2 regions of the Mesorhizobium sp. M2A.F.Ca.ET.046.03.2.1 genome follow, and region 2 is predicted to be linked to the other one. Evidence: predicted binding sites of a transcription regulator. Region 2 holds the regulator's gene; the other holds the start of a gene.

Region 1 (4,133 bases), 2.5 Mb from region 2:
AACAAGGCCGAGGCCGCGCAGAAGGCCGGCAGGTTCAAGGACGAGATCGTCGCCTTCACCATCAAGGGCAAGAAGGGCGACACCATCGTCGACCAGGACGAATATATCCGTCATGGCGCCACGATCGACGCCATGACCAAGCTGAGGCCCGCTTTCGACAAGGACGGCACGGTCACAGCCGCGAACGCGTCCGGCATCAATGACGGCGCCGCCGGCGCGCTGCTGATGACCGAGGCCGAGGCCGCCCGCCGCGGCATCACCCCGCTGGCGCGCATTGCTTCCTGGGCGACCGCCGGCGTCGACCCGGCGATCATGGGCACCGGTCCGATTCCCGCCTCGAAGCGGGCGCTGGAGAAGGCCGGCTGGTCGGTCAAGGACCTCGATCTCGTCGAGGCCAACGAGGCCTTCGCCGCGCAGGCCTGCGCCGTCAACCAGGGCATGGGCTGGGACCCCTCGATCGTCAACGTCAATGGCGGCGCCATCGCCATTGGCCATCCGATCGGCGCGTCCGGCGCCCGCATCTTCAACACGCTGGTCTACGAGATGCGCCGCCGCGGCGCTAAGAAAGGCCTTGCCACGCTGTGCATCGGCGGCGGCATGGGCGTCGCCATGTGCGTGGAAGCGATCTGAACAGCCAATTGCGAATAGAGAGTAGCGAATAGGGAAGAAAAAGCGTCGCGGCGGGACATCAGACCCCTACTCGCTATTCGCTACTCCCTATTCGCTCAGTCGATTTCTAAAGGGAGGACCACATGAGCAAGGTAGCAATTGTCACCGGCGGAACGCGCGGCATTGGTGCTGCGATATCGGCCGCCTTGAAGAACGCCGGCTATTCGGTCGCCGCCAACTATGCCGGCAATGACGAAGCGGCTCAGAAATTCAAGGCCGAGACCGGCATCCCGGTCTACAAATGGTCCGTCGCGGACTACGATGCCTGCGCCGCCGGCATCAAGCAGATCGAAGCCGATCTCGGTCCGGTCTCGGTGCTGGTCAACAACGCCGGCATCACCCGCGACGCCATGTTCCACAAGATGACGCCGGCACAGTGGAAGGAAGTGATCGACACCAACCTTTCCGGCGTCTTCAACATGACGCACCCGCTGTGGAGCGGCATGCGCGACCGCAAGTTCGGCCGCGTCATCACCATTTCCTCGATCAACGGCCAGAAGGGCCAGGCCGGCCAGGCCAATTATTCGGCGTCGAAGGCCGGCGACATCGGCTTCTCCAAGGCGCTTGCCCAGGAAGGCGCCCGCGCCGGCATAACCGTCAACGTGATCTGCCCCGGCTATATCGCGACCGAGATGGTCAAGGCGATCGACGAGAAGGTGCTCAACGAGCGCATCATCCCGCAGATCCCGGTCGGCCGCCTCGGCGAGCCGGAAGAGATCGCGCGCTGCGTCGTCTTCCTGGCTTCCGACGAGGCCGGCTTCATCACCGGCTCGACCATCACCGCCAATGGCGGCCAGTACTTTGCCTGACGGCATTTGTCGCCACGGCGGCTCCTGTTAGCGAGTAGCGAATAGGGAGTAGCGAATAGGGAAGAACGGCGGCGTCAGCGCGGCGGTTATCAGATCCCTATCCCCTATTCCCTATTCGCTACTCTCTATTCGCTCCAACTTGCCTCAATTCGGGACGCAAAAGTTAACGGCCCGGCCGCTCTCTGTGCACAACCCTTCTGACAAACTGTGAATCCTCGGTGGGCAAGCTGTGGATAACACCATATCTAGGGGTGAACAAACCGGGAAACTTCTTGCATCTCTGATTCGTCGCCGATTCGTTCTGGCTTTGGCCGAAAAGTTAACCGCAGAAGCCGAAAACGTTACCCAAATCGTTAAAAGCGATTAAGAAAATTCAACAAATTCATAACCTTGACGACACCTCTCCAATCGACCGCGACCGTTCACCGGCAAAGGTTAACGGCGACGCGATCCCGGCGGAGGCAAAGCATGAATCGGGCCAGTTTCCCGATTCAGCATGTGGTGAGACTCACCGAAAAAAAATCCACATATAGCCGTGAACAAAACCTGAATCAGAACGAGTCAGCGATTCGTCGCTGATTCGTTCCAGACTCGTTCCAGCCGTTAACGGCAGGCGGTTTTGACCGGGTCCGTCGATTCCCGCCTGCCCAAAAGAACATTCCGCTTTCGCTCGGCGTCCTAAATCCCTATGTGTCGGCTGTCACACGCGGCGGCGTCGCCGCGCTTCCGACCAAAAGCATGATCCCGAAAAGTGGGAACCGGTTTTCGAAGAAAGATCATGCTCAAAGAATCGAAGCGGCAAAAACACTTATTTCCGAGCCGATGAACATCCAGCCGAAACACTCCCAGCCGCTGATCCTTTCGGGCCGCGACGTGACGGCCGTGCTCGGCCCCACCAACACCGGCAAGACCCATCTCGCCATCGAGCGCATGGTGGCGCATGAGACCGGCATCATCGGCCTGCCGCTCCGGCTGCTTGCTCGCGAGGTCTATGCCCGCGTCTGCGAGAAGGTCGGCGCCCACAAGGTGGCGCTGATCACCGGCGAGGAGAAGATCGTCCCTGCCGGCGCGAAATATTCGGTCTGCACCGTCGAGGCGATGCCGCGCGAGACCGACGCCGCCTTCGTCGCCATCGACGAAGTGCAGCTCGCCGGCGATCTCGAACGCGGCCATATCTTCACCGACCGCATCCTGCATCTGCGCGGCCGGCAGGAGACACTGCTGCTTGGCGCCGCCACCATGCATGGCATCCTGCAGCGCCTGCTGAAGGGCGTGTCGGTGGTGACGCGGCCGCGCCTGTCGCACCTTGCCTATGCCGGCTCGAAGAAGCTGACCCGGCTGCCGCGGCGCACGGCGATCGTCGCCTTCTCGGCCGACGAGGTCTATGCCATCGCCGAGCTGATCCGCCGTCAGCAGGGCGGCGCCGCCGTCGTGCTCGGCGCGCTGTCGCCCCGCACCCGAAACGCCCAGGTGGAGATCTTCCAGTCCGGCGACGTCGACTATCTCGTCGCGACCGACGCCATCGGCATGGGCCTGAACCTCGACCTCGAGCACGTCGCCTTCGCCCAGAACCGCAAGTTCGACGGCTACCAATACCGCAACCTGAGCGCGGCCGAGCTCGGCCAGATCGCAGGACGCGCCGGCCGGCATCTGCGCGACGGCACGTTCGGCGTCACCGGGCAGGTCGACCCGTTCGACGAGGATCTGGTCGCCAAGATCGAGGCCCATGATTTCGACCCGGTGAAGGTGCTGCAATGGCGCACCGCCGATTTCGATTTTTCCAGCCTCGACGCGCTCAAGCGCTCGACCGAGACCAATGCGCCGGTCGAGGGGCTGACCCGCGCGCTGCCGGCTGTCGACGCGCAGGCGCTGGAGCATCTGTCGAAGGACGGCGACATCCGCGCCTTGGCCACCGGCAAGGAGCGTGTCGCTCTGCTCTGGGAAGCCTGCGCGCTCCCCGACTACCGCAAGATCGCGCCGGCCCAGCACGCCGATCTCATCGCCTCCATCTATATGGACCTTGCGCGCCATGGCCATGTCGATGAGAATTACATGGCCGAGCAGGTGCGGCGCGCCGACACAACCGAAGGCGACATCGACACGCTCTCGCACCGGATCGCGCAGATCCGCACCTGGACTTTCGTCTCCAACCGCCCTGGATGGCTGGCCGATCAGCTACACTGGCAGGAAAAGACGCGCGAAATCGAAGACAGATTGTCGGATGCGTTGCATGAGCGGTTGACGAAACGCTTCGTAGACCGCAGGACTTCCGTCCTCATGCGGCGCCTTAGAGAAAATACCATGCCTGAAGCCGAAATCAGCCCAACCGGAACCGTCCTCGTCGAAGGCCATCATGTCGGCGAGTTGCAGGGGTTCCGCTTCACCGCCGACCAAAGCGCCGGCGGCGAGGACGCCAAGGCGGTGCGCACCGCCGCCCAGAAGGCGCTAGCGGCCGAGTTCGACGCGCGCGCCGAACGCTTTGCCGCCTGCGCCAATGGCGACCTGGCCTTGGGCTCCGACGGCGTCCTGCGCTGGATCGGCGCGCCGATCGGCACGCTGGTCGGCGGCGACGAGGCGCTGAAGCCGCGCCTTGTCCTGCTTGCCGACGAGCAGTTGACCGGCCCTGCGCGCGACAAGGTTGCGTCCCGCGCCGAG
Region 2 (4,133 bases):
CGCATAGCGCGCCTCCTGCCAGGCGCTCGTGCGCAGGATGTCTTCCAGCACCTCGACGGCGGCCCAGACATCCCGGTAGCCGACATAGAGTGGCGTGAAGCCGAAGCGAACGGTCGACGGCGCGCGGAAATCGCCGATCACGCCGCGCTCGATCAAGGCGCGCATCACCTGGTAGCCATGTGGATGGGCGAACGACACCTGGCTGCCGCGCTCGGCGCCGTTGCGCGGGCTTTCTAGCTCGAGACCGAACGCGCCGCATCGAGCTTCGACAAGGCGGATGAACAGATCCGTCAGCGCGACGCTCTTCTCGCGCACGGCAGTCATGTCGACTTCGTCCCAGAGATCCAGCGAACCTTTCAGCGCCCGCATCGACAGCATCGGCTGCGTTCCGCACAGGAATCGCCGGATGCCCGTGCCGGCGGCATAACCCTGCTCGAACGCGAACGGTCGGGCATGGCCCCACCAGCCGCTGAGCGGCTGGCTGATGTCGTGATGATGGCGGGTGGCGGCATAGATGAAGGCAGGCGCGCCCGGTCCGCCATTGAGATATTTGTAGGTGCAGCCGATCGCGAAATCGGCATTCGAGCCGTCGAGATCCACCGGCAGGGCGCCGGCCGTGTGGCAGAGGTCCCAGACGATCAGCGCGCCGGCGTCATGGGCCTTGCGGGTCAGGGCCGCCATATCGCGCAACCGGCCGGACTTGTAATTGACGTGGTTGACCAGGATGACCGCGACACGGTCGTCGATCAGTTCCTCGATCGTCGGCGCATCGACGCCCTCGAGCCGCAGCACCGCGCCGGGCCGCGTCGAGGACACCCCCTCCGCCATGTAGAGGTCGGTCGGAAAGCTGTCGCCTTCGGCAACGATCACCGAGCGGTCGGGTCGCATCGCGAGCGCCGCATGCAGGACCTTGTAGATGTTGATCGAGGTGGTGTCGCATACCACCGTCTGGCCAGGCGCGGCGCCGATCAGACGCCCGAGCCGGTCGCCCAGCTGGACAGGCATGTCGAACCAGCCGGCGGTGTTCCAGGCACGGATGATATCCTGCGCCCATTCCTGCTTCGCGGCCGTCTCGATCTCGTTGAAGACATTGATCGAAGCGGCGCCCAGTGAATTGCCATCAAGGTATATCACCCCTTCCGGCAGAACAAAGCGATCGCGCAAGGGGCGCAGCGGGTCCGCAGCGTCCATCGCCTCGACCTCGGCAAGATCGGGAATTCCCCTCATGTGCTACCGCCTCCATTTCGACCCAGGCCGCTACATCCCTCCGGCGACCAAGGCGGTTGTCCCATCACCGTCCGCAACCCGGCAAGAACCTTCTGTCCTATATTAGCTGGTCCATAGACGGCAAAGGCTGAGGATCGGAATCGTCGCCAAGGTTGGCATTTTGAGTTCGTTTCGTTCACGTTACGGTACATGGTTGGGTCAGCTGACTGGATCCCTTCAGCACCTCCGCGACGATGTCGCCTCTCAATTTCAGCATAAGGAGAATTGCAAAATCGAGCGGAATAAATGACACAGCCCAACCGGTGGCGGCCAGGCACCGTCGGATGCAACATTCTTTCGCCCGCCTTAAGAAATTCATTAAACTTTAAACGGTTGCGGAACACAACTGGAACAGATAGTGTTTGTTCTGGGTTTGTTTTTCTGATTCTGGTTTCGGAACCCGTGGGGGCCGCCAATGCTGACGCGCAAACAACATGAACTCCTGATGTTCATCCATGAACGCCTGAAGGAGAGCGGGATCCCTCCATCCTTCGACGAGATGAAGGAAGCGCTCGACCTCGCCTCAAAGTCCGGCATCCATCGGCTGATCACGGCGCTGGAAGAACGCGGCTTCATTCGCCGGCTACCGAACCGGGCGCGCGCGCTGGAGGTCTTGCGCCTGCCCGACTCGATCGCTCCCGGCCTGAATGCCGCGAAGAAATTTTCGCCAAGCGTCATCCAGGGCGGCCAGGGCAATCTAAGCCGACAGGTCAAGCCGGCAGCGCCCTCGCGTACGCCGACACCCAGCAATGATGACGACGCCGCTTCGGCCGTGTCCATTCCGGTGATGGGCCGCATCGCCGCCGGTGTGCCAATCGACGCCATCCAGCACCAGACGCATTCGATCTCGGTCCCGCCGGACATGATCATGGGCGGCGAGCACTATGCGCTGGAGGTCAAGGGCGACTCGATGATCGAGGCCGGCATCTTCGACGGCGACACCGTCATCATCCGTAACGCCAGCACGGCGAGCCCGGGCGAGATCGTGGTGGCGCTCGTCGACGATGAGGAAGCGACACTCAAGCGCTTCCGCCGCAAGGGCGCCTCGATCGCGTTGGAGGCCGCCAACCCGGCCTACGAAACCCGCATCTTCGGGCCGGATCGGGTCAAGGTGCAGGGCAAGCTCGTCGGGCTGATCAGGCGCTACTGATCCGGCTGCGAGGACTTGGCCCTCTCTGGCTTTTCGTAAGGCGCCAGTCCCCTCGCCTCGCGAGTGTACTTCCGCTGCTCGTGCCAGGGCCGGTAAGGCTGCTCGACGGCATATTGGATGGCTGCTCGCGCGGTTGCCGATTGCGGATCGAAGAAGACGGCGGCACTGCCGTCACGCGCCAGTTGGCGCTTGGTGACGACAAGCACGCGCTCATCCCAGCAGGGATTGTAGGCCGTCGCATCGTTGATGACGATGAGATCGGCAAAGCCGCAGGCGGGCCGTGCGCTGTCGCGGTTTTCGGCGAGCGCGACGATCGCGCCGGACGGATGCCGGCCAATGCAGAGGTCGCCGGTGCAATAGAAGGGCGAGCCGGGCGGCAGGTCGACCGGGTCGGCGATATCGAGCGCATCCTTGGCAAATGTCTCGGGCGGCACGATGGCCTCGGCCTTCAGCGCCCGCTTCCAGTTGTCGGTGGTGAACTCGTTGGAGCGTTCGCGGTTGACGGCAAGCTCGCCGCCACCGATCGGCATCGCCACGAGATGCGCGTCCTCCGAGATCAGCACATCCGGCGTGCGCACATGCGGGATCGCCAACAGCGCGGCGAGCGCGAAGGGCACAGCGGCGAGCCTCAGCCAGGTGGTGGCCATGGTCGCGATGACGAGCGCGATTGTCGCCAGCAGCACCGACTGGATCGAGATCAATCCCACTGCATCGACTGGCGAGCGGTCGGAAATCCATGCCGAAATGGCGATCATCGCTGTCAGGCCCTTGCCCATCACATAGAGGAAGGGACCGTCGAAGCCGAACGGCATGGCGAGCGCGCTCAACACGGCGAACGGCATGACAATCAGCGAGACGATCGGCATGACCGCCAGATTGGCGAGCAGGCTGAGCGGCGACACGCGCTGAAAATGCCAGATCGCAAACAGCAATGTCGCGCTGCCGGCGATGAGCGAGGTCACAGCGGCGCCGCCCACGCCAACCGCTAGTTTTCGCGACAGGAACTTCAGGAACGAACGCTTCACCGGCGGCGCGGTCGTTTTGCCGGCGCGATAATCGGCAAAGCCGGCATAGGCGCCGACCAGGGCCGCGGTGGCGGCGAAGGACATCTGGAAGCTCGGGCCGACCACTTCATGTGGCGAGACAAGGATGACGGCAATCGCCGAGATTGCCAGGTTGCGCATCGTCAAAGCCGCGCGGTCGAAGAGCACCGCTACAAGCATAACCGCAAGCATGATGAAGCTTCGCTCGGCCGCCACCACGATGCCGGAGATGACGAGGTAAGCGGCGATCGAGGCCAGCGCGATCGCCGCGGCGTATTTCTTCACCGGGCGGCGGGACGAGAAATCCGGAAACAACGCGAAGGCGCCGCGCAGCAGGAACATGATCGTGCCGGCCACCAGCGCCATGTGCAGGCCGGAGATCGATATGATGTGATAGATGCCGGTCCGTCGCATCGACTCGTTGATCGCTTCCGGAATGCCGGCGCGCACGCCGACGATCAGCGCCGCCGCGATCTCGCCTTCGGACCCGCCAATGCTGCTCCGGATGTGGTCGGCGATCCCTTCGCGCGCGTTTTCCACGGCCGACGCAATGCGCGCGCCGAAGGGTGCCCCCGTTGGCGCAGTCGAAGCCGGAGCCAACAGCTTTGGATCGCCCAGGAAAAAGCCGCTGCCGCCGATGCCGCTAAAGTAGCTGTCGAAGGAAAAGTCATAGC

Evidence for each region. Region 2 encodes LexA, which represses DNA repair genes until DNA is damaged. Its sites were predicted from a motif close to TGTTCNNNNTGTGTTCNG; they were not measured.
Region 1: a site for LexA is predicted at 2,060-2,077, ahead of EJ072_RS18790 (helicase-related protein). Genes of this name have one in related genera too.

The regions. Positions count from the first base shown of each region.
Region 1 covers NZ_CP034449.1:3,943,772-3,947,904, reverse strand. The annotation lists gene EJ072_RS18800 (acetyl-CoA C-acetyltransferase) at 1-630, shown strand, start outside; gene phbB (acetoacetyl-CoA reductase) at 753-1,478, shown strand; gene EJ072_RS18790 (helicase-related protein) at 2,301-4,133, shown strand, end outside.
Region 2 covers NZ_CP034449.1:6,443,136-6,447,268, reverse strand. The annotation lists gene kynU (kynureninase) at 1-1,227, opposite strand, end outside; gene lexA (transcriptional repressor LexA) at 1,682-2,416, shown strand; gene EJ072_RS30735 (ComEC/Rec2 family competence protein) at 2,410-4,133, opposite strand, start outside.